Regions from separate parts of the Giesbergeria giesbergeri genome, predicted to be linked through region 2. Evidence: predicted binding sites of a transcription regulator. Region 2 holds the regulator's gene; each other region holds the start of a gene.
The links. Region 2 encodes sigma-54, which starts transcription at its own class of promoters, with help from an activator protein. Its sites were predicted from a motif close to TGGCANGNAANCTGCTTT; they were not measured.
Positions count from the first base shown of each region.

Region 1: ACYVB2_RS14280 (phenol hydroxylase subunit) is a predicted target of sigma-54. The motif match lies at 4,472-4,489, and genes of this name have one in related genera.
Region 3: ACYVB2_RS11695 (circularly permuted type 2 ATP-grasp protein) is a predicted target of sigma-54. The motif match lies at 5,560-5,577, and genes of this name have one in related genera.
Region 4: ACYVB2_RS14550 (ammonium transporter) is a predicted target of sigma-54. The motif match lies at 2,188-2,205, and genes of this name have one in related genera.

Region 1 is NZ_BAAGYJ010000011.1:89,819-97,419, forward strand. It holds gene ACYVB2_RS14255 (NADH:ubiquinone reductase (Na(+)-transporting) subunit F) at 1-859, opposite strand, end outside; gene ACYVB2_RS14260 (phenol hydroxylase subunit P4) at 919-1,275, opposite strand; gene ACYVB2_RS14265 (aromatic/alkene/methane monooxygenase hydroxylase/oxygenase subunit alpha) at 1,276-2,847, opposite strand; gene ACYVB2_RS14270 (MmoB/DmpM family protein) at 2,893-3,174, opposite strand; gene ACYVB2_RS14275 (ferritin family protein) at 3,186-4,181, opposite strand; gene ACYVB2_RS14280 (phenol hydroxylase subunit) at 4,196-4,432, opposite strand; gene ACYVB2_RS14285 (sigma 54-interacting transcriptional regulator) at 4,729-6,426, shown strand; gene ACYVB2_RS14290 (GntR family transcriptional regulator) at 6,444-7,229, shown strand; gene ACYVB2_RS14295 (SPFH domain-containing protein) at 7,261-7,601, opposite strand, start outside.
Region 2 is NZ_BAAGYJ010000013.1:34,940-42,540, reverse strand. It holds gene ACYVB2_RS14935 (methyl-accepting chemotaxis protein) at 1-232, shown strand, start outside; gene def (peptide deformylase) at 254-793, shown strand; gene ACYVB2_RS14925 (RNA polymerase factor sigma-54) at 808-2,394, opposite strand; gene lptB (LPS export ABC transporter ATP-binding protein) at 2,399-3,181, opposite strand; gene lptA (lipopolysaccharide transport periplasmic protein LptA) at 3,178-3,816, opposite strand; gene ACYVB2_RS14910 (thiol:disulfide interchange protein DsbA/DsbL) at 3,915-4,556, opposite strand; gene ACYVB2_RS14905 (SPOR domain-containing protein) at 4,612-5,331, opposite strand; gene argS (arginine--tRNA ligase) at 5,353-7,062, opposite strand; gene ACYVB2_RS14895 (methyl-accepting chemotaxis protein) at 7,112-7,601, opposite strand, start outside.
Region 3 is NZ_BAAGYJ010000007.1:23,215-30,815, forward strand. It holds gene ACYVB2_RS11685 (circularly permuted type 2 ATP-grasp protein) at 1-1,859, opposite strand, end outside; gene ACYVB2_RS11690 (transglutaminase family protein) at 1,972-5,463, opposite strand; gene ACYVB2_RS11695 (circularly permuted type 2 ATP-grasp protein) at 5,601-7,088, shown strand; gene ACYVB2_RS11700 (alpha-E domain-containing protein) at 7,100-7,601, shown strand, end outside.
Region 4 is NZ_BAAGYJ010000012.1:49,055-56,655, reverse strand. It holds gene ACYVB2_RS14555 (tRNA dihydrouridine synthase) at 1-888, shown strand, start outside; gene ACYVB2_RS14550 (ammonium transporter) at 914-2,116, opposite strand; gene ACYVB2_RS14545 (acyltransferase family protein) at 2,315-3,433, shown strand; gene ACYVB2_RS14540 (hypothetical protein) at 3,441-3,806, opposite strand; gene rnk (nucleoside diphosphate kinase regulator) at 3,832-4,245, opposite strand; gene ACYVB2_RS14530 (phosphoethanolamine transferase) at 4,344-6,101, opposite strand; gene ACYVB2_RS14525 (S-(hydroxymethyl)glutathione dehydrogenase/class III alcohol dehydrogenase) at 6,176-7,285, opposite strand; gene ACYVB2_RS14520 (FtsZ/tubulin family protein) at 7,526-7,601, shown strand, end outside.

The DNA.
Region 1 (7,601 bases), on a different contig from region 2:
CGCGTGCGCCGGGCCATTCTGTGCCTTCGGGCACTTCCGACAGCACGGGCACATAGGTAAAGTGGGGGTGTTGTGCCGCCAGCGCCCGAAACTCTGCGTCGTAATAGAGTTCTTCTAACGAGCGTTGTCCATACACCAGCGTGATGGGTTGGGTGCAGCCTTGGGCCAGCAATTCCAAAATCATGGAGCGCGGGCTGGACAAGCCAGAGCCACCAGCCATAAACACCATCGGCAATTGGGCCGACTGGCGCACAAAGAAGCGACCATAGGGGCCGGTGATTTGCACCTTGTCGCCTTCGTGCAGCGATTGATGCAACCACGTCGTACCCGCACCGCCGGGCACCAAGCGCACATTGAGTTCAATCTCGCTGCTTTGGCCATTCGCATCAGGGGCGTTGGCAATCGAGAAGGCGCGTCCGCCTTCCACACCCGGAATTTGCACCTGCACATACTGCCCGGCCTGAAAGCGAATCGGCTGGTTCAGGCGCAAATGCAGTGCCTTGATGGTGGGGGTGAGCTGCTCAATCCGGGCCACAGTGGCGGTAAAGTCGCGCACCGGAATCACTTGGGCATCGGGTTCATCTTCAATATCGGCCTCGATGGTGGCATCGGACTGCAAAGTGGCGCAACAGGCCAACGTTTTGCCATCATCGCGCTCCATCTCCATCAGTGCAAAGGGGTTGGCTGCACCGTGGTCTACCTCGCCATCGGTCACTTGCACCTTGCAGGTGCCACACAGGCCATGCCCACAGGCATGGGGAATGTAGATGCCTTGGCGCAGGGCGGCATCGAGCAAGGTTTGGCCTTCTTCCACCTCAATGGTGGTGCCCAAGGGTTCGATGGTGAGTTGGTAGCTCATAACAGTATCTCCGCTGCCGGGCGCAGCAACGCGCCCGGCAGCCATTCAGGGGTCAAAGGTCAGCTGCAAGTGCCTGCAATACCGGTCAGACCGGGGGTACGGAAACGAATCACGTCTTTGTGTTTCAGTCCGTTCTCTTGCAAGGACTTGGCCGGGTCGGGTGTCCAAGGCTGGCCCGACTTGAACCACTGCACTTGCGTCCAGTCGATCTTGGCAAAGTCAGGGTGGTAGCCATAAACACCGGGCAGCACCGCTTGGGCCAGCGCACCAAACGGGGTCTCGGGCGGCAGGGGCAGGGCCACGGGGGCACAAATCAACAGGTGGTCTTCCCAACCGATATAGAGCAGGGGCGCAGGAAAGTTCTCGCGCACGTCCTTGGCTGGAAAGTTGTAGGGTTTAACCGCAACGACGCTCATTTATTTGGCTCCTTGGTCTGCTGCACCGGGCAGTTCTTCACCGCGCCACGCTGCAAAGTTCTTCTGGTCTTCCGACCCTTCAAAATCGAAGTTATCCCGGCCCACATTCAGTTGGTACCACTGCAACACGGCCATCAGCGGGTCAAAGCCTTCGGCAGTCGGGTCGGTGCCTTCAGGGAAGCAGTTGCCTTGGTAGATTTGGTGTACTGGCAGCCACGACTGGATGTACTTTTCTGGCTCGTGCTCAAACACATCCTTACAGCCATCGCTACAGAAGTGGTACTTGTCGCCTTGGTACTCGGTCTCGCGGTAGCAAATCTTGGTCGGGTCGCCCGGCTCGGTAAACACCATCGGGATTTGGCAAGTGGTACACAGCATGGGCAGCGTCTTGTTGTAGAAGCGGTTGCCTTGCTCTTGCTGCTCGCGCAGGTGCTCCAGACGGGGACGGTAGTATTTGTCGAAGGTGTCGGGGTACTTCTCCGACAGCCACTGCATTTCCTCTTCCTTGGGAATCCAAGTGTGGAAGGGTGCGGCAGCGCAGTAGTTGTAGAAGGTGTTCCACGCTTGGTGGCTGATATGGTCTTTGCCTTCGCAGGCTTGTTCCCAACCCTTGGGTGGACGGATGCCATAGCGGGCCAAGTCGCGGAACAGTGCGCCGCCGTTTTGCTCGGCGTACATCTCCCAGGCTTCTTTCCAGCTCATCACGCGCTTGGGCAGCATGTAGTCTTGCATCATCGCCACCAGCGTCAGCACGCGGTAGCCGCGCCAGAACCATTTATCAATCCAACGCTGCACAATCGGCACGTTGTCGGGGTCTTGCTCCAGCATGAACTTGATGCACTCAATGCCCAAGGTCATGTGGCGCGATTCGTCCGACTGGGCCGAGAAACCAAAAGTCACGGTGGACATATCGCCGTTGTGCGCTGCACCGCTCATGAAGGGCACAAACAGCAGGTTGGTCAGCACATACTCAAACGAGAAGCTCACAGCGGTGAGGAACTCGAACGGGCCGCCGCTCAGGGCATCTTCAAAGAACGACTTGGGCACTGACAGGTACCAGACGCGGTCAAACCAGTGGTTCGACTTGTGCATGCCGTTGAAGTACTTGTTGTAGTGCGACAGGGCATGGGTTTCGGTTTGGAAGTGGCGCAGCTCGTCCACCGCCTGCATTTGCGAGGCCACCCGGGCCCCTGCGCCGGTAAAGTGGCGGCCCACATGGGCAAAGCCCCGGTGCGCGTAATACTCCAGCGGCACCACGCCTTGAATGAACAGCTTGAGCGCGTTCACATAGCGGGCATCCGAGATGCTCAACTGGCCGTTGTTTTGGGCAAAAGCCTCAATCACGGCATAGAGCTTTTTCTCTTTTTCGCCTTGGTACTTCCAGTAGGCATCCATGGTCAGGCGGAAGGGGTCTTCCCACTTGTCCCAATCATGGATTTTGATGCCTTCGTACTTGTCGAAGGGGAACACTTTGTCCATCGGCTGGTAGCTGGTGTCCCAAGCCAAATCGCGCGTCATGGCGATATAGCGTTCTTTCAGGCCGAGTTTCTTTTTGGTAACGGGTGCGTCCACGGTGTTGTCTCCTGGGGGTGCGGCAATAGGGGGATGGCAGCTGCTTTAGCGCAGCCAGCTCAGCGACAGCTCATCGTCGTCTTCGTTGATGTGGCCCGACAGCGTCACCAGATTGACGTGAATCTGTTGCAGGTCAAAACGCTGGCCAGTTTGCTCTTCAATGGTCTCGCGGCGCACCACCAAGCGGCCGGGAGCATCGATCTTGACCAAGCCGGGCGAATGCACGGCGGTGGCTTCGGGGTTGTCGGCCAAGATGGCATCGACAATCGGGCGCGACTCTTCGTTGTCTTGGAAGGCAATAAAGACTTTAGAAACGGTTTCGGTCATCGCAAACTTTCTTACAGAGTCAGACCAGCCTTGCGGGCACGGGCATTGAGGGTTTCGCGCACAGCCAACAAGGCCTCGGCCCCGGCAGCACCCAAGGCCATCTCGGCCACCGGGGCCAGTGCGGCTTGGGCTTGGTCGGCGTAGCGTTGGAACCAGCCACTGATCAGCGATTGGTTGTCGGCGTTTTCGGCGGCAGCCACCTTGACCACGGCATCCACCCAACGGTTGGCTTCGGCATGCCACTCGGGCATAAAGGCAGTGAGCATGGCCACGGCGGTGCCACCTTGCACGGCCAAGTGGTCATCGACAAAATGGCTGTAAATCAGCGGGAACACCATGCCATCGAGGGCCAAGTTTTGTGCCACAAACAGCTCAAACGGGTCGTTAATTACCAAGGTGTCTTCGACCAAGCGGCGCAGCACTTGCCAGCGTGGGTCTTGCAGCCAGGCGTTTTTGCCTGCCTCTAGCGCACCGGGCTCGCCCAGCGCCAACCCCAAGCGGGTCAGGTACTGGGCCACACCCAACTGATCCATGGCTTGGAACATGGCCGGAGCAGTAAAGGCCGTGCCATAACCCCGCGAGCAGATGGTGCAGTTGTTCATGTTGGCCCCCCAAGCCACATGGCGCAGGGGCATCAGCACTTCTACCGTTTTGGCCCGCAGGGCATCGCTCGTTTTGGCGATCAGGTTGCGCGATTCGACAAACTGGTAGTTCGATTCCATCGCCTCTTGCTGGCGTGCGCGGGCCATCGTCCAGTTGGCGTAGTAATACTGGCGCGGGTCGCGCAGGGCATCCCAATCAGCCATTTGCACCGCAGTGCGGCCTTTGTCAAACAACTCAAACTCTGGCTCCCACGTAGGACGGTAGTGGAAGTTGGCCGTGGGTTGCACCCCCAGCGTCGCCTCTTGGTAGCGCGAGGCTGGCTTGTTGTCGCCGGTGTAGGCGGCCACGCGGGCAAAGGTGTTACGCAGCGGCTTGATCTCTCGCGCTTGCAGGTCGATGTTCATCTTGCTTTGTCTCCTCAAACAGGGGTGGAAACCGGGGTGGCCGCGCCATCGTCCAAGCGATGCACTTGGTTGGCACGGCAAAAAGCCTCAAAGGCCGGCCGGGGCAGCATCAGCTCAACCGCCAATTCGGGCCAACCGATAGAAAACTCAAACTCCACCAAACCGTTGCTACGGGTTTGCAGCACACGCACAAACCGGCGCGAGACATCGCAAGCGATGGCATCGGAGGTGGCTGGCTCGGGGGTGGTCATGTACGGACTCCTTGGGGTGTTGGGCTGTCTGCTCTTGCTATTGCAGAAGCCATGCCACGCCATGCCAAAAACCAAAAAATCTCGATAAAACGAGGGTTTGTCCTTAGAAAAATCGATAGTTTTCTGGCACGGTTGGGGGGCGGTGCGAGCCCCCTATTCACCACATGAAAAATGTTGCGCTGCAGTATGATGATTTGGTGAAAATAAGCTTATTCCGGTTGCTTATTTGATGAATTGGCATTTCTTTCAGGGTTTACCCGGTTCTGCTTCGTTGCCAATTTATCGATAGTTTGTCCATGCCCGCCCCCCAAAACCTTGCTCTTCCCTCGGATGCCGACCTGCGTCGGTTGGTGCATTTTTCGGCGGGGGATGGCCGCATTTGGCTGTCGGGCCAACGCATGGTGCTGGTGCATGCCGCTGCGCTGCACGCCCTACGGCGCGAATTGATCAACACCTTGGGGCCAGCGCAAACCCGTCGCCTACTGTTGCGGGCTGGTTACGCCTCGGGCGAGCGCGATGCCCTGTTGGCCCATCAAGTGCGCACCGGTGCCAGTGTGTTTGAGATGTTTGCCGTGGGCCTGCAACTGCACATGCTGGAAGGGGCGGTGCAAGTCACCACCGAAACCTTTGAAATCGACGAGGCCGGTGGGCATTTTCTGGGTCAATTCCGTTGGGAACACAGTTGGGAGGTCGAGGCCCAATTGCGCGACTTCGGCCCACAAGAAGAACCCACCTGTTGGATGCTGCTCGGCTACGCTTCGGGCTATACCAGCGCGTTTTTTAAGCGTTCGGTGCTGTTCAAAGAGGTGCAATGCGCCGCCTGCGGCCACCCGCATTGCCGCATCGAAGGCCGTTTTGCCGAAGAGTGGCCCGATGCCGAAGTGATGGCGCGCGATTACAACCCCGACTCAGTGCTGTTGCAACTGGACGAATTGCAATCCCAAGTCCACAACCTGCGCACACAACTAGAGCAACCCGCCGACGACTTGGGGCGCATCATTGGGCGTTCGCGCGCTTTTGAGCAAACCGTGGCCCTGCTGCGCAAAGCCGCCGCCACCGATGTGACGGTGCTGCTCACGGGCGAGACGGGCGTGGGCAAAGAACGCTTTGCGCGCGCGTTGCACGCGATGGGGGCACGGGCCGATAAACCGTTTGTGGCTGTCAACTGCGCCGCCTTGCCCGCCGAACTGATAGAGAGCGAACTGTTTGGTGCAGAAAAAGGCGCTTACACCGGCGCTTCGGCCTTGCGCATTGGCCGCTTTGAACGTGCCCACGGCGGCACGCTGCTGCTGGACGAACTGGGCGAAATACCCCTGCCTGTGCAAGCCAAACTGCTGCGCGTGTTACAAACCGGCGAGATAGAACGCCTGGGCGGCCATGAGGCCCGGCGCGTGGATGTGCGCGTGGTGGCCGCGACCAATGTGGATTTGGAAAAAGCGGTAGAAGAAGGCCGCTTTCGGCGCGACTTGCTCTACCGGCTCAATGTCTATCCGATTCGCATCCCATCGTTGCGTGAACGGGGCGACGACATCGAACTCATTGCCCTGTACCTGCTGCAAAAATACGCGGTGCGCCACGGCAAACGCTTGGCCGGTTTTACCGACCGGGCGCTACTGGCTATGCGCGCCCACCGCTGGCCGGGCAATGTACGCGAGCTCGAAAACCTGATCGAGCGCGGCGTGATTCTCACGCCCTCAGACGAAAGCGTAGATGCCGACGTGCTGTTTCCACACATTACCGTGCAAGCCGGGGCCACCGTGAATGCACGCGGCGCTTTGGAGCGCACTGTGGCAGCACCAGCGGCCCAATCGGCCCAACTTTACGATACCCTGCTGCACAGCGGCCTGTCTTTAGAAGTGCTAGAAGACACCCTGATCCGCGAGGCCGTGGCCCGCGCCGGGGGCAACCTGTCTGCCGCTGCACGCACCTTGGGCCTGACACGGCCCCAACTGAGCTACCGGCTGTCGCGCCTGAACGAACGCGCCCCGTCCTGATACTTCTGGATGTGCTGATGGCCAAACGTGCATTTTTCCTTCCCGATATCTCCCACGAACTGCCCGACGATGGCAGCGACCCTTCGCGCACCCTGACCGAGCAAACCTACAACCGACTGCGCCAAGCCATCATCGAGGGCCAACTGCCCCCCGGCAGCAAACTGCGCATCGAACACCTGCGCCAGCAGTATGGCGTGGGCGCAGGCACGCTGCGCGAAGCCGTCACCCGCTTGGTCAGCGATGCCTTGGTCACTGCCGAAGGGCAACGCGGGTTTCGCGTCACCCCCATTGCGATGGAAGACTTGGAAGAACTGACACGCCTGCGCGTGTTGATTGAAACCGAGGGCTTGCGCCAGTCCATGCGCTATGGTGGTGAGGCTTGGCGGCAAGCCTTGCACAGCAGCTATGCCGCCCTGAGTGCCGTTGATTACCCCATTCGCGCCGAGCAGCGCCCCCACTGGGAGGCACTGAATGTGCGTTTTCATGAAGCACTGCTCAATGGCCGCCCATCGGCCTGGACGCAAAAGGTATTGCGCCTGCTCTCACGCCACAGCGAACGCTACCGACGCTACGCGATGGGCCTGCCGGGCTTGCTGCGCGATGTTCATGCCGAACACCGCGAAATCTACGAGCTCGCCTTGGCTGGGCAGGAAGCCCGAGCGGCGCTGGCACTGGAAGCGCATATTTGCACCACCCCCCACCTGCTCCTGCAAGCCTTGCGCGATGGCCGATTGGTGCTGCCCAACGCGCACGATGAAGTGGCTCTTATGCCAGAACCGCTACACCCGCCACTGGCAGAATGAACAACTGCGTGGGGCCAGCCCCTCAATCCCCTTAATTTTTAGCCCCCACATTGACCATGCCACGGAAATCCATCGGCACCACAATGGTGTTGACTTTGCCTGCGGCGATACCCTCGGCAATTTTCAATTGGGCCTGTGCCTGCATATAAGCAATGCTTTGCGCACTATTCACAGCCAACGCAGCCATGCGCTCAGACTCCTTCTTTGCAATTTCTACTTCTGTCTCTTTGACACGCAATTCGTTTTGAGCCCGTACATACTCCGTGGCCGATCGCAAAATATCAGCATTGGGCTGCACATTACGAATCTGCACCACAGTAATATGAATAGCGTTTTCTAACTTTTCAGAAGCCAACTGTTCTGCCACATGCT
Region 2 (7,601 bases):
CGCCAGCCAAGAACAAAGCAGCGGCATTGCTGCCATTGGTACCTCTATCAACCAGATGGACCAAGGCACACAACAAAATGCGGCCTTGGTAGAACAAGCCACAGCGGCAGCCCACGCCCTGCAACAGCAAGCCACACAATTGGCCGATGTGGTGGCAGAGTTCAAGCTCGATCACCAGCACGCCACAACACCCGCAGCACGGGCTGCACGCCCTGCAGCCTTGCTACGCTAACAGCCCATACCGGCATCGACCATGACCATCCACACCATCTTGAAAATGGGCGACCCGCGCCTGTGGCGCACGGCCCAGCCTGTTACGGCCTTCAACACCCCAGTGCTGCACCAGTTGGTAACGGACTTGCACGACACCATGCAGGCGGCCAATGGTGCCGGGTTGGCAGCGCCACAAATTGGCGTCCATTTGCAGGTGGTGGTCTTTGGCTCGCACTTGCCCAATCCGCGTTACCCAGATCGCCCCTTGGTGCCCCCCACTGTGTTGATCAACCCCGTGATTACCCCGCTGGATGCCGCCCAAGCCGAGGACTGGGAGGGCTGCCTGTCGGTGCCAGGGCTGCGGGGCCGGGTGCCCCGCTGGAGCCGCATCCGTTACACCGGCATGGACGTGCTGGGCCAGCCCATAGAGCGCATCGCCGAAGGCTTTCACGCCAGAGTGGTGCAACATGAGTGTGACCACCTGATAGGCACCCTGTATCCGCAACGGATGTCTGATTTGCGCCAGCTCGGCTTTACCGAAGTGCTGTTTCCCGAACTGCAGGCCGACGCCAACGATTAACCCCCACCGCCTCGCTACAGCGTTTTGCGCAGCGTGGCCGTGGGGATTTTTAATCCTTCACGGTATTTAGCCACCGTGCGACGGGCACACTCAATGCCCTGCTCTTTGAGCATTTCAGCCAATTGGTTGTCCGACAAGGGCTTGGCGGGGTTCTCGGCAGCAATAAACTGCTTGATCAACGCGCGCACAGCCGTGCTGGAGGCATTGCCACCACTGTCAGTGCCCAAGCCCGAGCCAAAAAAGTATTTCAGCTCGTAAGTACCCTGGGGGGTAGCCATGTATTTGGCTGTGGTCACCCGCGAGATTGTGGACTCGTGCAGGCCCAGCTCGTCGGCAATGTCGCGCAGCACCAGCGGACGCATGGCCAACTCGCCATGCACAAAGAAATTCTTTTGGCGCTCCACAATGGCTTGTGACACCCGCAAGATAGTGTCAAACCGCTGCTGAATGTTTTTGATAAACCAGCGGGCCTCTTGTAAACGCTGTTGCAAAGCCTGATGGCCTTCGTCTTGGCGACGGCCACGCAAGGCACCCGCATAAATGTCGTGGATGCGCAGGCGTGGCATCACTTCGGGGTTGAGTTGCACACTGAACTGGTGCCCCGCCTGACCATGCCCCATGCGGCGCACCAGCACGTCTGGGATGATGGCGTTGCGCTCTACCGAGATAAAGGGCCGCCCCGGACGCGGCTCCAGCCGGGCAATCAAGGCCATTGCTGCACGGGTTTGCTCCTCGGTGGCCCCACAGGTTTGGGCCAAGCGGCGCACATCGCGGCGGGCCAGCCCTTCCAGCGGCTGCTGGCAAATGCGCAGCGCCAATGCAATGGTCTCAGGCGGGATGGCAGGCGCAGGATGTGCGGCCAATGCTGCCAGTTGCAGTGTCAAGCATTCAGCCAAGTGGCGAGCCCCCACACCAGTTGGCTCCAGCGTTTGCAGCAAGTGCAAGGCCACCGTGAAATGGTGCAGCAGCTCCTCTATGTCATCGCTGTGCTCTTCACCCGCCAACCCTTGAGCCAAAGATTCCAGCGAATCCTCCAGATAACCGTCTTCGTTGAGTGATTCGATCAGAAAATACAGTGCGGCTTTATCCTCTGGAGACAAGCGCAAACCCACCGTTTGTCGGTGCAAGAATGCCGCCAGTGATTCATGACCATGTGCCAAATCTGTGGCACTGACATCCATTTCTTCGTCAGTGCCACGGCTGCAGGCCGGGGCATCGCCACCCCATTCACTATCGTCCGGGGCCATGTCCACACTGCCATCGCCCTCCCAGTCCAGCACTTCGGTGCTGCTGCTGTCACTGTTGCCCTGCTCTGCCTCTGTCAATGTGGCCTGACTGCTGTCTGCACTGCTGGTGCTGCTCACAGGGGCTGCCCAGTCGGCATATGGCTCCTCTGGCGGGGGCGTGTCGGCCTGCGCCAAACCAAACTCCTCGCGCGAGGCTTCGTCGGGGTTGCGCTCCAAAAAGGGGTTGTCCGCCAGCATCTGCTCGACTTCCTGGCCCAACTCCAACGTCGAGAGCTGCAACAGCCGAATAGACTGCTGCAACTGCGGCGTCAGGGTCAGGTGCTGCGATACACGCAGAGACAGGCCAGGTTTCATCGGCTCACATACGGAAATGTTCGCCCAGGTACACCCGACGCACCTCGGCGTTGTTGACAATCTCGGAAGGCGTCCCCTGTGCCAACACCCGACCATCACTGATGATGCAGGCGTGGTCACAAATGCCCAGCGTTTCGCGCACGTTGTGGTCGGTAATGAGCACGCCAATGCCGCGCGCTTTCAAAAAACCGATGATGCGCTGAATTTCAATCACGGCAATCGGGTCGATGCCTGCAAAAGGCTCATCCAACAGGATAAAACGCGGCTGCGTGGCCAAGGCACGGGCAATCTCGACCCGGCGCCGCTCGCCGCCAGACAATGCAAGCGCAGGAGAGTCTCGCAGATGGTCGACACGCAGCTCTTCCAACAAAGACTGCAAACGCTGCTCAACTTCGGCCTTGCTCAAAGACTGACCCGCGGCATTTTGTTGCAACTCCAGTACGGCACGCACGTTTTCTTGTACCGTGAGTTTGCGAAAGATAGACGCTTCCTGCGGTAGGTAAGACAACCCCAGACGTGAACGCTTATGGATAGGCATACGCACCACCGACTGCCCATCAATGCGAATATCACCCCCATCGCTGGGCAACAAACCAACGATCATATAAAACGAAGTGGTCTTGCCTGCACCATTGGGGCCCAGCAGACCGACTACCTCGCCTTTTTGCACAACCAGCGATACGTCCTTGACCACCTGGCGGCTGCCATAAGACTTGGCTAAATGCAGCACCTCCAATCGGCTATCCGTAGCTGCCTCGGTGGTGGCATGCGCGGGTGCGGCACTCATGGCTTGTCAGTACCCAGTGCAGAACTGGGGCGCAAAGGCAGAGCAGAAGCAGGTGCCACAGGAGAGGCCGGAGCTGTAGTCGCCTTTGGAGCCAGTATGGCACGCACACGTCCGCCCGACGTTGCTGACGCCCCCTCAGGGCTGCGCTGCTGACCATCCACACTGAACACATCCGTCAGGTTGTTGTAAACGATCACCGCCCCCGTGAGTTCATCTTGTAACTTGGCCCCTTGGTAACGGCGCAACTCGGCACGGCGCAATAGGCGCACGGTGTCGTTGTGGCCGTTGTATTCAATGCGTTCGCCTTCGCCCTCGACAAATTCTTCAGGGGCGCCGGGTGCGGTATCACGCTTTTGTCGGAAGAACGCCCGTTGGCCTGCTGCCGCCGTGACGGTACCAGACTGATAACCATCGGCATCTTGGCGCACTTCCAGACGCTCACCCCGCAGCACGATGGTACCTTTGGTCAGAACCACACGGCCCGTAAACACGCTGGTTTGCTGCAATTCGTCATGGCGCAGGGCATCGGCCTCAATGTTCATGGGCTGATGGCGGTCGGCCTTTTCAGCGTGCGCCAGCGTGAACGGGGCAGCAGCCAAACAGGCGAGCAGGGGGAGCGTGAAGAGGCGGTTCATCAAAAAAGGCACGAATCTTGCGGCGATTGTAGCGATGCCTGCCAGCCACAAAAAAGCCCGCCAAAGCGGGCCGTGGTTGCAGACGAAAGGGGGATGGCTCAACCCTTGACCGTTGTCAGGTGGTTGACCACCTGCAACATGGCTTGCAAGCCACCGGCCATCGTGCCATCGGTGTAGTAGCGGCCTGCCACCCCCATAGATGGCGTGCCTTCAACCCCATAGGCTTCTTGCAATTGCGTGGCGCGGCGCACTTGGTTAGCCACGCTGAAGGACTGGTACATCTCTTTGAATTTGGCCATGTCCAATTCGGGCTGCTTGGCAGCCCAGGCCATGATGTCGTCGTCCTTGGCCAGCTTCTGCTTTTCCACATGAATGGCGCGAAACGCACGGGCATGCAGAGCCTCGACTTTGCCCAGGCCTTCCAAGGTGTAATACAACTTTTGCGCTGGCACAAAGCTGGCATTGAAGGCCACCGGCACGCGGCGCACCACCAAATTGGCTGGCGCTGCCTTGATCCAGTTATGAAACATGGGTTCAAAGGTGTGGCAATGACCGCAGCTGTACCAGAAGAACTCCAACACCTCCACCTTGCCTGCAGGTACATCAGAAGCCACTGGTTTGGCCAGTTTGTTGTAATCCTTGCCTTCTTTGGGCGCAGCCCCCTGCGCTTGGGCCGACAGCGGCAGCAAAGGTGCAGCCAGCGCCAGGGCAGCAGTCAGGGAAAAATCACGGCGTTTCATCAAAAGGTACTCCTTATTGCGGTGGAGGGTCTGAGCAGTATCTGCCTACAAAAGTTCAGCGTTGCACACGCACCAAGGCCGAATCCACGCCAGCACCATCCAATTTTTCTTTGAGCTGCTCTGCATCACCACGTTTGCCAAATGGGCCCACCCGTACGCGAAACACCGTGCGGCCATTCTGTTCACGCTCACTGACGCGAGCCTCCCAGCCCATCATGGCCAGCTTGGCGCGCTGTGCTTCTGCATCAGTTTGGCTGCCAAATGCCCCTGTCTGGAGGAAGTAGGTAAAAGCGTCATCTGCCGTGCTGGTGGCGTTGGCCGTGGCGTTGGCTCTGCTCTTGGCCAAGTCGCCCAACGGGTCGGCACTGGCACTGGTGTTGGCCTTGGCATCGGGCTTAGCCTCGGCCTTACTGTCGGCTTTAGTCTCGGGCTTGGGGGCCGTCTTGGAATCGGCTGCCCCCTCAGGGGTGGGCTTAGACTCGGTCGCACTGGGTTTGGCCACAGGCTCGGCGGCCGATGGCGGTGCCACCACAGGCGCAGACTCCACCACGGCTGGACGGGCCGGATTCTTGCCGTAAAGTGGGGCGTTTGGATCCCAGTCTTTATTTTTCTCATTTTCGGCGGCGTCTTGTTCAGTGCCCCGAACCGCGCCTTTGTTCAAAAAAGGCACCGGCACTTTGGTGACATAGACGGCCACCGCAAAAGCGGCCCCCAGACCCACCACCAGGCCCAAAATAAAGCCCAGAATGGTGCCGCCTTGTTGCTGTTGTTTCATGGCCATGCTTTTGTGCCGAATTTACATACGATCAGGGGCCGAAACACCTAATACCGCCAAGCCATTGGCCAGCACTTGGGCGGTGGCCGCCACCAGCGCCAACCGGGCCAGCTTCACGGCTTCGTCTTCCACCAAAATGCGCTCGGCGTCATAGTAGCTGTGGTAGCTGGCGGCCAGCTCACGCAGATAGAAGGTGACGTCGTGTGGCGCGTTGTCTGCCGCCGCTGCCGTGAGCATTTCGGGGTATTTGGCCAACAGCAGCATCAAGGCTTGGGCTTGTGGGCCTTGCAACGCCGACAAATCGACGTTGCGCAGGGCAGCCACCCCCGCCCCGCCTTGCTCTTGCCATGCCCGCAACACCGAGCAAATGCGTGCATGGGCATACTGCACGTAATAGACCGGGTTGTCGTTGTTTTGTGCCACGGCCAAATCCACATCAAAGGTGTATTCGGTATCGGGCTTGCGGCTCAGCAAAAAGAAGCGCACTGCGTCTTTGCTCGTCCATTCAATCAGGTCGCGCAGCGTCACATAACTACCGGCACGCTTGCTGATTTTGACCTCTTCACCACCCTTGACCACACGCACCATGGTGTGCAGCACATAGTCGGGGTAGCCTTGTGGAATGCCCACATCGGCGGCCTGTAAACCGGCCCGCACACGGGCAATCGTGCCGTGGTGGTCGGTGCCTTGGATGTTGACCACCTTGACAAACCCGCGCTTGAATTTTTGGATGTGGTAGGCCACATCGGGCACAAAGTAGGTGTAGTTGCCGTCTTGCTTGCGCATGACGCGGTCTTTGTCGTCGCCGTAATCGGTCGATTTAAGCCACAGCGCACCCTCTTGCTCATAGGTTTTGCCATTGGCAATCAGGCGCTGCACCGTGGCCTCGACATGGCCGTTGGTGTAGAGGCTCGATTCGAGGTAATACTCGTCAAAGCGCAGCTGAAAGGCTTGCAAGTCTTTGTCTTGCTCGTTGCGCAGGTAGGCTACGGCAAATTGGCGGATGTTGTCGTAGTCTTGCACATCGCCATTGGCTGTGAACTCACGGTCATCGGCCTTGACGGTTTCTTGGCGCAAGAAAGCCTGGGCAATGTCGGCGATGTAGTCGCCGTTGTAGAAATTCTTGGCGGCGGGGTTATCCGGGTCAGTGGGCCAGCAGTCATCCCCCGGTTTAAAACCCTTGGCCCGCAGTTGGGTGCTTTTGGTCAGGGTGTCAATTTGCACGCCCGCATCGTTGTAATAAAACTCGCGGTGTACGCTCCAACCTTGGCTGGCGTATAGGTTGCAAATGGCATCGCCCAAAGCGGCTTGGCGGCCATGCCCCACATGCAACGGGCCAGTAGGGTTGGCCGAAACAAACTCGACCAAGATTTTTTCGCCACGTGTGGGCTGGTAGCCAAACTCTGGCCCTTGGGCCAGCACTTCTTGCACCACTTGCTGCTTGGCGCTGGGGTGCAGGCGGATGTTCAAAAAGCCGGGGCCAGCAATTTCAATCGCCACCACCCAGCGTTGGAAAGCAGCGGTGGCCTCCAACGCTGCTTTGAGCTGTTCGCCCAACGCGCGCGGGTTTTGCTTGAGCGGCTTGGCCAGCTGCATGGCCGCCGTGCAGGCAAAATCACCGTGTGCCGCCATCTTGGGCGATTCAAAGGCAGCTTTGACGCCCGCACCGGGGGAGAGTTTTTCCAGTTCAGCCGCCAGAGCGGCCAGCAATTCTTGTTTGGCAGAGAGCATGGGGTGATTTTACGGGGGCGCTCGGTACGCCCCCCACAGTCAATTGGCTTCAGATCCTAAAGACGGCCACCACTTGCACCAAAGACTGCGCCTGAGCCTCCAAACCACGGGCGGCGGCGGCCATCTCTTCCACCAACGAAGCATTCTGTTGCGTTACTTGGTCTATTTGCGCCACAGCCGCTCCTACCTGGGCCACTCCGGCTGCCTGCTCATGGCTGGCGGTACTGATCTCACCCATGAGCGATGTAGCGTGGCGGATGCTGCCAACCACCTGGGTCATGGTGGTGCCGGCCTGATCCACCAACTCTGCACCTTGCTCCACCCGGTTCACGCTGGCATGGATCAGGGCTTTGATTTCTTTGGCCGCCTCGGCAGAACGCCCGGCCAGACTGCGCACCTCGCTCGCCACCACCGCAAAGCCACGGCCCTGCTCTCCAGCACGAGCCGCCTCTACCGCTGCATTGAGCGCCAAGATGTTGGTCTGAAAAGCAATACCATCAATCACGCCAATGATGTCGGATATCTTGCGTGAAGACTCG
Region 3 (7,601 bases), on a different contig from region 2:
GAGGCTACTTGTCGCAGCGCCCGCAGGTTAAAGCCGACGCTGGCCGTGGTGTCGGGGTTGCCCAACCCGGCCACCAGCGCGCGGGTGAACACCCGCCGCGCCAGCATGGGCGAGGGCACATCGGCAGGCACCAAAGAGCATGAGGCTGCCAAGCTGCCCAGCCATTTGACCAGTGGCAAGCACGATTGCCCGGCGCTGCCCAAGGTGGAGAGGGTCAGGCGCGCCAGGCGCAGGCTGTTTTCACTGCGCTCGGTGTAGCGGCCCAACCAGAACAGGTTTTCGGCCGCTCGGCTGGTGACTACACGGCGGTATTGCGCAACGGTGGCCGGGGTAATGCGTTTGTTGAGCAGGGTGGTGCGATCGACCGTGTGGCCGCGCTCGGCATCGACACGCACCCAAACGTCGGCACTGCTGCCCCCGCGTTGCAGGCTCAATACGCTGTCTTGTGTGCTAACGATGCGCCCCAGCCCGCCGGGTAACACGCGCCACGATTGCTGGCCGTCGGTCAGGGCAAACACACGCAGCATGACTTCGCGCGGCACAATGCGTGGAGGCTGGGATTGGGCATCCCAAGTGGGCATTTGCGACAGGGGGATTTCTTGTTGCAGCGTAAATTCTTCGCCCGACTGGTGCAAACGCTCTAGCCAAGCGGCGCGCTCGTGGGCGTCTAATGTGCTGCATTGCAGCCCCGCAAACTGCCCATGCAACGCAGAGCCGGTGTAAGTGGGCTTGATGGCACATTGGGCCAGATGGGCGGTGGCCGATTGCAGTGCTGCATGTTCGCCACACCACCAGGTGGGCCACGATGGCAGTTGTAATTCCTCATTGAGCAGGCGGCGCGAGAGTTTGGGCATGAATCCCAGCATGCCCACAGATTCCAGAAAGGCCGATCCGGGCATGTTGGCCATGAGCAGGTTGCCGCTGCGCAGGGTTTGCAGCAAACCGGGCACGCCCAGCGATGAGTCGGCGCGCAACTCCAGCGGATCGCACCAAGCATCGTCCACCCGCTTGATGAGCACATGCACTGGCTCAAGGCCGCGCAATGTGCGCAAGAACAAGCGGTTGTCGCGCACGGTCAGGTCGTTGCCTTGCACCAGCGTGATGCCCAAATAGCGCGTCAGGTAGGCTTGTTCAAAATAGGTTTCGTTGTAGGGGCCGGGGGTGAGCAGGGCGATGTGGGCATCGGCCCCGGCGGGTGACATGCTGCGCAAACCGTCAATCAGCGCCCGGTAGCTCGAGGCCAGACGTTGTACCTGCAAAGAGTCAAACGCCTGCGGAAACAGCCGCGAGATAGACAGGCGGTTCTCCAGCGCATAACCCAGCCCCGAGGGGGCTTGGGTGCGTTGCGCAGCCACGGCCCAGCGGCCATCGGGGCCACGGGCCAAGTCAAACGCACACACTTGCAGGCGGTTGCCGCCCACTGGGGCCAGACCGTGCAGTGTGCGCAGGTAGCCCGGATGGCCTTGCACCAGAGCCGCTGGCAACAAACCATCGCGCAGCAATTCTTGGGGGCCATAGACGTCTTGCAGGGTGTGTTCCAGCAGGCGCACCCGCTGCAATACACCCGCCTCGATATGGCGCCACTCGTCGGCTTGCACGATCAGTGGGAACAAATCCAGCGACCAAGGCCGTTGTGGGTTGCTGCTGTCGGCATAGACGTTGTAGCTGACACCGTTGTCGCGGATTTGCTGCTCCAAACTGGTCTGGCGGCGGTTCAGATCGGCCAGGTTCTGTGTGCCCGGATGGGAGAAGAACTGCCGCCAGGCTGGCGCCATAGTGGTGTCTGTGCTGTCGTCATGGGGCAGGCCAGTGCCACCACGCAGTTCGTCGTAATGCCCCGGCAGGGCCGGGGCTGCCATGGACAGTGCCAGATCGGCGGTGGAGGCTTCAGGGGCTGCCGCCACCGGGGACAGGGGAGAGAGAATCGTCACGTCAAAAGTTTTCAGGTACAGGGCGCGGCCTCACGCGGGGTTAGCGCGTGCGGCGCAAATCCAGTGTGAACGGGAATTCGCGGCTGCCGGGCAGTTCGATGGTGGCGGGCGGCACTTGCATTGCGCCAGGGGTATGCCCCATGCGGAAGAAGCGTGCCAAGCGTCGACTTTCGGCCTCATAGGCGTTGACCGGAAAAACGTCGTAGCTGCGACCGCCAGGATGGGCGACATGGTACTGGCATCCGCCGACCGAGCGTTTCATCCAGGTGTCTAGGATATCGAAGGTCAGTGGGGCGTGCGTATCGATGCTGGGGTGCAGGCTCGACGGTGGGTTCCAGGCCTTGTAACGTACCCCGGCCACATATTCGCCAGCGACACCTGTGGATTGCAAGGGCAGCGGCTGGCCGTTGCAGGTGATGACGTAGCGGCTTTGGTTCAGCCCACTGACACGCACTTCTATGCGTTCTAAAGAGGAGTCGACATAGCGCACGGTGCCCCCGGCAGAGCCTTCCTCTCCCATGACGTGCCACGGCTCTAGCGCGGTGCGCAGGGTCAGCTCGATGCCCATGCTGTGCACCTGCCCCACCCGTGGGAAGCGGAACTCAAAGTGGGGTGCAAACCACGCATCGTCAAAAGCAAAACCGGCTTGGCGCATGTCGGCCAGCACATCAGAGAAGTCCATCTGCACAAAGGTGGGCAGCAGGCAGCGGTCATGCAGTTCGGTGCCCCAGCGGGTGGCGGGGGCCAGATAGGGCTGATCCCAGAAGCGGGCTACCAGTGCGCGCAGCAGCAATTGCTGCACGATGCTCATGCGGGCGTGCGGCGGCATCTCAAAGGCGCGCAATTCCAACAGGCCCAAACGGCCCGTGCTGCTGTCGGGTGAATAGAGCTTGTCGATGCAGAACTCGCTGCGGTGGGTGTTGCCAGTGACATCGATCAGGATGTTGCGCAGTGTGCGATCGACCAACCACGGTGGCATGTCTTGACCAAACTTTTGCCGATTGGCATGGATTTCTTGCAGTGCAATTTCCAATTCATACAACTGGTCGTTGCGCGCCTCATCTACGCGTGGGGCTTGGCTGGTGGGGCCAATGAACATGCCGCTGAACAGGTAGCTCAGGCTGGGGTGGTTGTGCCAATACAAGATCAGGCTGGCCAGCAGTTCAGGGCGCCGCAAAAAGGGGCTATCTGCCGGGGTGGCCCCGCCGAGCACAAAGTGGTTGCCACCGCCGGTGCCAGTGTGGCGGCCATCGGTCATAAACTTTTCGGCGCACAGGCGCGACTCGTGGGCTGCTTGGTAGAGGAACTCGGTGTGTTGCACCAGCTCCCCCCAGTGGTGGGCTGGGTGGATGTTGACTTCAATCACGCCGGGGTCAGGGGTGACTTGCAGCAGCTTTAGGCGCGGGTCACGCGGTGGTGGATAGCCTTCCAGCACGATTTGTACGCCCAGCTCTTCTGCCGTGGCCTCAATGGCGGCCAAGAGGCGCAGGTAATCCTCGAGCCGTTGCAGTGGTGGCATAAATACATACAGCCCCCCCCCGTCATGGGCAAAGTTGCAGCCATGTTCACGTTCGGCCTTGGGGCCATTGGCGCGCATGGGGTCGCGTGCTTCGACGCAGATGGCAGTGCGTGTAGTCCAGTGGGCCGATTCAAAACGCTGGGGCACATGGCTGGGCATGACCGTTGCGTGCGAGGGGGACTGGTTTCGGCCATCGTGCAGCAGCGGGGCATGGCTGTCGGTGTGGCCTTGGCCTTGCACGGCTACGCTGCCCCCTTCGGCAAAACCGCCCCCTACGCTGTGCGGTGCGTATTGGGCGCGCAGCTGGGTGGCTGGTGGCAAGCTGCTGCGGGGGGCAAAGGGGTCTTGTTCGATCAGATAGGGGTAGTCTGCTTGGCTGACCCAAGGCAGGGTGTCCAGTGGCAGGCGGTAGCCCATGGGGGAGTCGCCCGGAATGAGATACATGCGCCCATCACGGAAAAACCACGGGCCGCTGCTCCAGAGGGTGTGGTGGTCATCGGCACCGGGGTTGGCTTGCAGTGGCAGCACATAGCCAATCACGCTGTCGAGCTTTTGATCGAACACCCGGCGCAGGCGCATACGCTCCATCTCATCATCGAGTCGGGAGTCAAACGGATCGACATTGATGGGCAGACGGCGCTCGCGCCAGAGGTAATACCAAGTGTCCTCATAGCCGGGGGTGATGTGCTGGCCGTCCAGGCCTAGTTTGCCCGCCAGTGTTTGTGTAAAGCGGCTGGCATCTTCGCTGGTGTAGTGTTGCGTTTGGCGCTCGTCGGCAAACAGGGCTGGGTTGTGCCAGACGGGTTCGCCGTCTGCCCGCCAGTAGATGGACAGCGCCCAGCGCGGCAGTTGTTCACCGGGGTACCACTTGCCTTGACCGAAGTGCAAAAAGCCGCCCTGCCCGTATTCGGTGCGCAGCTTATGCACCAACTCGGTGGCATAGCCGCGTTTGGTGGGGCCGAGGGCATCGGTGTTCCATTCTGGTGCATCACGGTCGTGGACGGACACAAAAGTGGGCTCACCGCCCATCGTCAGGCGCACATCCCCGGCGTCTAGCACCTGATCGACCAGATCGCCCAGCGCCAGCACCTCGCTCCACTGCTCTTCGCTATAGGGCTTGGTGACGCGCGGCGACTCATAAATGCGCGTCAGTTCCATCGTGTGCTGGAACTTTACTTCGCACTCGTCCAGACCGCCCTCAATCGGTGCAGCGCCCGAAGGGCGTGGCGTGCAGGCCAGCGGAATATGGCCTTCACCGGCCAGCAGACCCGAAGTGGGGTCAAGGCCAATCCAGCCTGCACCGGGCAAATAGACTTCGCACCAAGCGTGCAGGTCGGTAAAGTCCACTTCAGTGCCGCTGGGGCCATCGAGCGATTTGACATCGGGCTTGAGCTGAATCAGGTAGCCCGAGGCAAAGCGGGCCGCCAGCCCCAAGTGGCGCAGCAACTGCACCATCAGCCAGGCGCTATCGCGGCAGGAGCCAGAGCGTTTGGTGAGGGTCTCTTCGGGGGGTTGCACACCGGGCTCTAGCCGAATCAGATAACCAATGTCGCGTTGCAGGCGGGTGTTCAGATCCACCAAAAAATCTATCGTGCGCCGGGGGCTGCGGTCTATTTGGGCCAAATAAGCGGCCAGCAATGGTGTGATGGGGTCGGTGGCTAGATAGGGGGCCAGCTCCTCGGTGGTAGCGGCGTTGTAACCAAACGGAAACTGCTCGGCCTCTGGCTCCAAAAAGAAGTCAAACGGGTTGTAGACCGCCATCTCCACCACCAAATCCACCGTCACTTTGAACTCGGTGGTTTTCTCTGGAAAAACAAACCGTGCTTGGTAGTTGGCAAAGGGGTCTTGCTGCCAGTTGATGAAGTGCTGCGCTGGCTCTACGCGCAGCGAGTACGACACCACCTTGCTGCGGCAGTGCGGTGCAGGCCGCAGGCGAATCAACTGTGGCCCCAAATTGATGGGACGGTCGTATTGGTAGTGGGTAACGTGGTGTAGGGCAGCGTGTATCGACATAAGAGCAAAAGGGGATAGGGTTTTTGCAGGCACGCCCCAAGGCGCGTTGTAACAGCCCCTCAAGCAAAAGCTGCGCCAACACAACGTGTGGGAAGCTGGCCCACTCCTTGCTTAAAGCCTCGGCAGGAGAAAACACCATGCTGAAATTCGACGAGATGTACGCCACGCTGCCCCCTTTGCCACACGGGGGCGGGCAGGTGCAACAACAGGGTTTGCGGTGTGGCACCGATGTGCGCTCCGGTTACGCTGCCTATGCCCAATGGCTAGAGCGGCAGACGGAGGCGGCCATGCGTGCGCGCCGTGAAGAGGCGGAAATGATCTTCCGCCGCGTGGGCATCACCTTTGCGGTGTATGGTGCCAAGGATGAAGATGGCGCCGGCACCGAGCGCCTGATTCCGTTTGACCTCATTCCGCGCATCATTCCGGCGCAAGAGTGGAGCCAGATGCAAAAAGGGCTGGTGCAGCGGGTCACGGCACTGAACCGCTTTATTCACGACGTCTACCACGACCAAGAAATCCTCAAGGCGGGCGTGATTCCGCGTGAGCAGGTGGTCAACAATGCCCAGTTTCGCCCCGAGATGATGGGGGTCAACGTTCCCAACAATGTCTATTCGCACATCAGCGGTGTCGATATTGTGCGCGCCCCCGACAGCGCCGGTAACGGCCAATACTACGTGCTCGAAGACAACCTGCGCGTGCCCAGCGGCGTGAGCTACATGCTCGAAAACCGCAAGATGATGATGCGCTTGTTCCCAGAGCTGTTCAGCCAAAACCGCATCGCCCCAGTGGCGCACTACCCCGATCTGCTGCTGGAGACCTTGCGCGCCAGCGCCCCCACGGGCGCTTCCGACCCCAACGTGGTGGTGCTCACCCCCGGCATGTACAACAGCGCCTATTTTGAACATGCCTTCTTGGCACAGCAAATGGGCGTGGAGTTGGTGCAGGGCCAAGACCTGTTTGTGCGCGATGGCTTTGTCTATAAGCGCACCACGCAAGGGCCAGAGCGTGTGGATGTGATTTACCGCCGTGTGGACGATGACTTCCTTGACCCGGCGGTCTTCCGTGCCGATTCGGCCTTGGGTTGTGCGGGCCTGATGGACGCCTACCGGGCGGGCCACGTCAGCATTTGCAATGCGGTGGGCACCGGGGTGGCCGACGATAAATCCATCTACCCCTATGTGCCCAAGATGATTGAGTTCTATCTGGGTGAGAAGCCCATCCTCAACAACGTGCCCACTTGGATGTGCCGCAAGCCCGAAGACCTGCAATATGTGCTGGCTAACCTGAAAGATTTGGTGGTGAAAGAAGTGCATGGCGCGGGCGGCTACGGCATGTTGATTGGCCCCACCGCCACGCAGGCCGAGATTGCCGAATTTGCCCAGGTGCTGCGTGCCAACCCGGCGGGCTATATCGCCCAACCCACGCTCAGTCTGTCGAGCTGCCCCACTTTTGTCGAGCAAGGCATTGCGCCGCGCCACATTGACCTGCGCCCCTTTGTCCTCAGTGGCAAAACGGTGCAGATGGTGCCCGGTGGCTTGACGCGGGTGGCCCTCAAAGAAGGCTCCTTGGTGGTCAACTCCTCCCAAGGGGGCGGCACCAAAGACACCTGGATCATGGAAGTTTGAGAGGAGTATGGATGTTGTGCCGAACCGCTGACCACCTTTTCTGGATGTCCCGCTACATGGAGCGGGCCGAGAATACCGCCCGCATGCTCAATGTGGGCTACGAAACTGCGCTGCTGCCGCAATCGGCTGCTGTAGCGCAAACCAACTGGCAGGGGCTGCTGTCCATCAGTGAGCTGATCCCGGCTTATCAGGCTAAACATGGCGAGATCACTGCCCGCAATGTGTTGCAGTTCATGGTGGCGGACGAGAGCAATCCGGCCTCTATCTTGTCTTGTTTGCGTGCTGCGCGCGAAAATGCCCGTGCTGTGCGTGGCTCCCTGACCACCGAAGCCTGGGAAATGCAAAACCAGACTTGGCTAGAAGTGAACCGGCTGCTGCGCAGCGGCCAGTTGGAAGCCGATCCGGGGCAGTTCTTTGAGTGGGTGCGCTTTCGCTCCCATCTCTCGCGGGGGGTGACTTTGGGCACCATGCTGGCCGATGAGGCGCTGCATTTTCTGCGTTTGGGCACCTTTT
Region 4 (7,601 bases), on a different contig from region 2:
TCTGAGTTCATTCGTGTGACCGGTACATTGTTGCCCGACAAGGTATTTTTGCGCTATGTGCCAGAGTTGCACTACGGCAGTCGCACGTTGGCTGGTGTGCCAGTGCGGGCGCAATTGCTTGGTTCCGACCCAGTATGCATGGCCGAAAATGCTGCGCGTCTGGCGGCACTGGGCCCTGAAGGCATAGACTTGAACTTTGGCTGTCCCGCCAAGGTAGTCAACCGCCACGGTGGTGGTGCAGCATTGCTGCAAGACCCTGAGCATATTGCGACGCTGGTAGCAGCGGTGCGCCGTGCTGTGCCTGCAGGGCTTCCGGTATCGGCCAAGATGCGTCTGGGCTACCACGATGGCAGCTTGGCCCGTGAATGTGCCCAGGCCATGGCAGATAACGGAGCCTGCGAGATTGTGGTTCATGCCCGTACCAAGCAGGACGGTTACCGCCCCCCCGCCTATTGGGAACAAATCCCCGCTATTCAGGCTGCAGTGTCTGTTCCTGTGGTGGCCAACGGAGAAATTTGGACAGTACAAGACGCACAGCGTTGTCGCATGGTCTCAGGGTGTCAGTCGCTGATGTTGGGGCGCGGTATGGTGGCTGATCCGGGGCTGGCGCTGGCTATTCGCGCTGCAGATACCGCCCCTGGTGGTCTGCCGTTTGAAGTGACTATGGCGGCACCTGTGCAATGGTCTGATCTGTTGCCCCATATTGCCAGCTTCTGGCAGTTGGTGTGCAATGGCCTAGAGCCCCGCCAGCGGGCAGGCCGCCTCAAGCAATGGTTGAACCTGTTGCGCCGCCGTTTTCCTGAGGCCGAAGTAGCCTACCAGCAAATTCGCACCCAGACCGATCAGCGCACGATCACAGACTGGGTGCAAGCCCAGCAGTCCACATAAACAGTGGCCTGCACGGTTTTTGTGCTTACCAGCTTACCTCTCGGTCGGGGGTGGCACTGATTTTGTGCAAAGACAAATCGGCCCCGTCAAACTCTTCTTCTTGTGACAGGCGCAGACCCACGGTAGCCTTCAGGGCACCATAAACCAACGCACCACCCAACAAAGCCCAACACACGCCCATCGCTGTGCCTATCACTTGGCCCCAAAAACTCACGCCCCCCAAGCCACCAAGTGCCGATTGGCCGAAGATGCCAGCAGCAATGCCGCCCCAAGCACCACACAGGCCATGCAGAGGCCAGACACCCAGCACGTCGTCAATCTTCCACTTGTTTTGTGTGAGCGTGAACATCTGCACAAAGATGCTGCCAGCAATGGCACCCACCACCAAGGCACCCAAAGGGTGCAAGAGGTCGGAGCCTGCACACACGGCCACCAATCCGGCCAAAGGGCCATTGTGGACAAAGCCAGGATCGTTCTTGCCCAATACCAAGGCCGCCAGGGTGCCACCCACCATCGCCATCAGCGAATTGACGGCCACCAGCCCCGAGATTTTGTCTAGCGTTTGTGCGCTCATCACATTAAAACCAAACCAGCCCACAATCAAAATCCACGCTCCCAAAGCCAAGAAGGGGATGTTAGAAGGGGGGTGTGCCGAAATGGCCCCGTCCTTGCGGTAGCGGTTGGCGCGTGAACCGAGCAGCAACACGGCAGGCAATGCAATCCAGCCACCCACCGCATGCACTACGACAGAGCCCGCAAAGTCGTGAAATTCTTCGCCAGTCAGTGCCTTGATTCCATCTTGCACGCCAAAGTGCCGGTTCCAAGCAATGCCCTCAAAAAAGGGATAGATCAGACCCACAATCGCTGCGGTGGCAATCAACTGCGGCCAGAACTTGGCCCGCTCGGCAATGCCGCCCGAAATAATCGCAGGAATCGCGGCCGCAAAGGTGAGCAAGAAGAAAAAGCGTGTTAGCTCAAAACCATTCTTTTGCACCAGTACATCGGCACCAACAAAAAAGTGGGTGCCATAGGCCACGCCATAGCCCACAGCAAAGTACACCACGGTAGAAACCGAAAAATCGACCAAAATTTTGACTAAGGCGTTGACTTGGTTCTTTTTGCGTACCGTGCCCAGTTCCAGAAACGCAAAACCGGCGTGCATTGCCAGCACCATAATGGCGCCTAGCAAGATGAATAGGGTGTCGGTGCCCTGTTTGAGTGATTCCATGACTTTCTCTCGGCCTTGCAAGAGGCAATAAACAACATTTATGGTGCAAAACACCAACTTTGCACCATAAACAAGCAAAAATTGCGCCAGCTTGGTGTGTCAACCAGATGACAAACTGAGGCGTTAAGTGGGGGCATTTGCTTTCGGTGTGGTTGCCTTCCGGCCCGCAGGCGGTTGGGCACGCTGCTTTTTCTCTCTATGAATTCCCCCATTTCCCGTAATCCCTTGATTGATGTCATCAAGGGTTTGGCCTGTGCTGTGATTGTTTGGCACCATCTGGCGTTTTATGGGCCAATGTCCGATGTGGTGCATCTTCAGGCACCAACCTTGATAGAGTGGCTGTACAACAATGCCCGCATGGCGGTGCAAGTCTTTTTGGTGTTGGGGGGGTATCTGGCAGCAGCCAGTTTGGCACCACAGCAGGTGGCCCGTTTTGACAGTGCAAGTGCGCAATTGTTGCGCCGTTTTGTGCGTCTGGTCGTGCCTTATGCGGTGGCGCTGTTGTTGGCTGTCGGCGTTGCGGCGTTGGTGCGGCCTTGGTTTGAGCATCCCAGCGTGCCCGATGCTCCTTCGCTGTCGCAATGGTTGGCCCATGCCTTGCTCTTGCAAGACGTTGTTGGGGAGGAGGCACTGTCTGCAGGCGTTTGGTATGTAGCAATCGACTTTCAGCTGTTTGTCCTCAGCGTTGGTTTGCTGGCTGCAGGTCGTGCTTGGTCGGGCCAGCACCACCACAGAGCCGTTTTTGTGAGCACGCTCATGGTGGTGCTGCTCACGGGGGCTTCTTTGCTGTTCTTCAACCGTGACCCTGCCTGGGATCAGTGGGGGGTGTACTTTTTTGGTGCCTACGGTTTAGGTATGTTGTCGTATTGGGCGGTACATGCCTCGCGCCCGAGCCTGTGGTTAGCCGGTATGGCGTTGTTGGGTGTTGTGGCTTTGGGGCTGGATTTTCGGGTGCGGATTGCGGTCGCCTTGGGCACCGCGCTGGCGTTGGTGCTGTTGATGCGGTGCCCGGGGGTTGGGGCGCGATGGCCTGGCATTGCACTGCTACAGCGTTGGGGCCAGATGTCCTATTCGGTTTTCTTGGTGCATTTCCCGGTGTGTTTGCTGGTCAATGCTGTTGTGAGCCATTTCTGGCCGCAGTCGCTGTGGGTCAACAGTGCTGGCTTGGTGCTGGCATTTGCACTTTCGTTGGCGGTGGGGCGCATCCTCTACTTACGGGTAGAGTGCCGAGTGCCATCTTGGACATTGGCGTGGCGCTGGCAAGCCAGTTTGGTGGGTATGGGCTTGCTGGTGGTCTGGCTAGAGTTGTTGGCTTGACAGCGCCTTAATCCAAGGGTGTATCGGTGTTGCCACGTTGTGTGCGCCGGTGGTCAATGAACCACGCCAGCAAGGGCAATAACAGCAGCGATCCCGGAACAATCCAGATGATCAAGTAGGGGCTGACCGAAGAGGCTGAACGCATCACTTGGCGCAGTTGGGCGCGTTCATTGGCACTCCATTGGCCTTGGCGGCGTTGGCGCAACAACCAAACCACCGACCCTTTCATCGTCGCCATTTCTCGGCGCAGCCGAGTTTTTTCTCGATGGTTGCCTGCCAGAAACGAGCTAAACCATTCTGGCCGTTGGGCCATGCGCCGCTCCAGTGCGCGGTGGCGCAGGCGTTGCACCTGCAGCATTCTCGTGCGTGGCATGGTGGGGCTGTCTTTGCGTGCCCGCTCAGCGGTGCAATTCTCCAGCGCGTTCAGGCTGGTAGAGAATGTCCGTGACACGCACGGTCATGGCTTTGCCACCAGGGCCGGGCCATGCCAGCTCGTCTCCTACCGACAAACCCAGCAGCGCACTGCCTACAGGGGCCAGAATCGATACTTTGTCGGCACTGCCATCCAAATCACGGGGATAGACCAGCGTCAGGCGCAGCTCTTTGCCAGTTTCTACCATCGTGAACTGCACGGTGGAGTTCATGGTCACCACGTTGGGGGGCATCTCTTCGGGGGGCAAGACATCGGCACGGTCTAGTTCTGCCTGCAATTCTGCTTTGCCTGCCAACGCACTCGATGGAATGCCCGCCAGCAGCGCCTCAAGACGCTCCAGATCCAAGGAAGACAAAATCAGCGGCGGCTTGTGGCTCATGGCATCCTCACAGTAGGCAAAGGGCCGCAATGTAGCCCATTGTCTATCTCGCACTGGACTGCACGGGCAATCGTAAGCCGCTGTGGCTATTGCCCATGTCAACTGGTGGTGGCGGGCATGGTTTGGGCATTTTGTTGACGGCGGCAAAGGGCATAGATGTCTTGGGCACCTTGGTAGGCCGTGGTTTGCACATTCATAAGGCCCAGTACCGAATGGAAATAGGCATCGTGGGTGATGCGTTTTTGGGCCAATTCTTGTTGTAAGCAAGAGGTTTGCAAGTGGTTGCGTGTCTGCATGGCTGGAGACAGCCAAGTAATCCACGGCACATGCTTTTGCACGTCTGGGGCGATTGCATAGGGCAGACCATGCAGATACAGATTGCCCTCGCCCAAAGATTCGCCGTGGTCTGAAACATACATCATGGCTGTGGAGGCCTGACCAGAGCGATCTTGCAACCATTCAATGGTGGCGTGCAGAAAGGCGTCTGTCGCCACGATGCTGTTGTCATACGCATTCACCACCTGTGCCTGTCCACATTCTTGCAGAGCATTGGAGGTGCATTCGGGCTCAAACCTCTTGTGTGCTTTGGTCGAGCGTTTGAAATAGGCTGGGCCGTGGCTACCCATTTGGTGCATAACTACCACTGTGCCACGGGCACGTTGTTCGGCAGGCAATGCGGCAATCCGGGCATCCAGATCTTTGAGCATGATAGTGTCAGGGCACTCGCCTTGGGGGCACCAGTCGGGGTCGGTGTCACGGCTGGTGCTGGCTTGGGCCACTCGGTCGCAGACACCCTTGCAACCCGATTGATTGTCTATCCACAGCACCGCCAGCCCTGCATGGTGCAATACATCCATCAGACTCTCGAAATTGGCTTTGCGGCCTTCAAAACCTTCGCGCCCAAGATGAGAAAACATACAAGGCACCGATGCCGCTGTACTGGTGCCACAAGACCACGCATTGCGGGCGCTGACCAGATCAGTCCGACTGGACAGCAGTGGGGTGGTGTTGCGTTCATAACCGTTGAGGCCAAAGTGGTCGCTGCGGGCGGTCTCGCCCAGCACCAGCACCAGCAGTGGCGGCTTGGCTTGCTGGGCATAGCTGGCACCGAGTTGGGCATCACGCCCCAGAGGGAGCAGGGTGCTTGTATCCATGCGCAGCGGTTTAGAGACCAAATGCACCAGCGCATAAACGCTATTGAGGGGGTTAATCAGGTAGCGCAACTGGGTGTGGTTACGCATGGTGGAGGCAAAGTCCTGAAACACCAACAGCAAGGCAGCCACCAATATCAACACGGCAGCTGTGAGCAGGCCTGCATTGTGGGCCAGATGGCGCACCACCCCTAGCGAGCGTACTGGATAGCGCCACAACCACCATAGCGGGGGCGCAGCCAGTGCCACCACGGTGGCAGGCAAACGCCAGTTGAGCAAATCGCCAGCTTCGCGCACATCGGTTTGCAGCACATTGGTCAACATGCTGGCATCAATCACGATGCCATAGTTGAGCATAAAGTAACTGCCAAAAGCGGCCATGATCACAAAGCTGCCCAGCACCCACTTGGTGGCACGACCCCAAGCCAACAGGCTTAACACGGCTACGTTGCCTGCCGCCACAATCACCGCAAAAGCCAGCACAAACCCCCAGCCATGCAGGCCTCCACCGCTGGGTAAGGCCGTGACTTCGCGCCACAGGGCGGCATTGCACACCGTAGCCAACCAGGCGCTGACCAGCACCATCAGCCAGGCAGGATGCCAGGCCAGAGGTGCGGTACTGTTGACGCTGGCTGTGTCTGAGGAGCGGGGGCGGAGGCGAGAGCTGGCTAAAAAAGACAGCCAGCGGGTCAGGGTCTGGGGCATAGGCGGCGATTGTTGTGCCGCTGCCTTAAGTGCAGATTAATGTTGTGCCAAGCCTGAGAGATGAAGGGCGTTGCTCAGTAAACCACTACCGAGCGGATCGATTTGCCCTCGTGCATTAAGTCAAATGCGCTATTGATATCGCTCAGTGGCATGGTGTGGGTGACAAAAGGTGCCAGCTGGATTTTGCCGCTCATTGCATCTTCCACCATGCCGGGCAACTCACTGCGGCCTTTGACCCCACCAAAGGCAGAGCCCAGCCACTTGCGCCCAGTGACCAATTGGAAGGGGCGGGTAGAGATTTCTTTACCCGCACCAGCTACCCCAATGATGACGCTCTGACCCCAGCCCCGGTGGGCGCACTCCAGCGCCGCACGCATCACCTCGACATTGCCAATGCACTCAAAGCTGTGGTCTACGCCCCAACCGGTCATCTCGACAATCACTTGCTGGATCGGCTTGTCAAAATCTTTTGGATTGACAAAATCCGTGGCCCCAAACACCTTGGCCAAATCAAATTTGGCCGGGTTGGTATCAATGGCGATGATGCGCCCAGCTTTGGCGAGCTTGGCCCCTTGAATCACGGCCAAGCCAATGCCACCCAAACCAAACACGGCTACGCTGTCGCCCTCTTGCACTTTGGCCGTGTTTTTCACGGCCCCTAGGCCGGTGGTGACGCCACAACCGAGTAGGCATACTTGTTCTGGGTTGGCCTCGGGGTTGATCTTGGCCAGTGAGACTTCGGCCACCACGGTGTATTCACTGAAAGTAGAGCAGCCCATATAGTGGTAAATGGGCTGGCCGTTGTACGAGAAGCGCGTAGTGCCATCGGGCATCACACCTTTGCCTTGGGTAGCACGCACGGCCACGCAGAGGTTGGTTTTGCCAGATTTGCAGAACAAGCACTCGCCGCACTCGGCGGTATAGAGCGGAATCACATGGTCGCCGGGTTTGACGCTGGTGACGCCTTCGCCCACCTCCACCACAATGCCTGCACCCTCGTGGCCCAGCACCGCCGGAAAGATACCTTCTGGGTCTTCACCCGACAGGGTAAACGCATCGGTGTGGCATACGCCGGTGTGCGTAATTTTGACCAGCACCTCACCTTTTTGCGGCGGTGCCACATCAATTTCAACGATTTGCAGGGGTTCACCGGCCTTGAAGGCAACAGCAGCTTTGGATTTCATGGGGTAAATATTCTGAAAGGATGGTGAAAAGAAGGTTGCAGCAGCGCATAGCCATGCCGCATAGACTCGCAACTATAGGCCAGCACTGGACGATGGGGCAAGCCGATGCAGCGCAACAGGACGAAATGGGCCTTCGTCCTGCCAGCCCATAATGGGGCACCGTTTTATTCCATGCCAAGTCCATACATGAAAACGACTGCTCTGACTCCGCTCCAGTGGAAAATTACCAAGGATGGTTCCGTGTCTGAAGTAGCCGCTCTGCGCGTTGGCATCATCGCCGTAGGGTATGGCGGCTGTGAAATGTTGCCACAGGTAG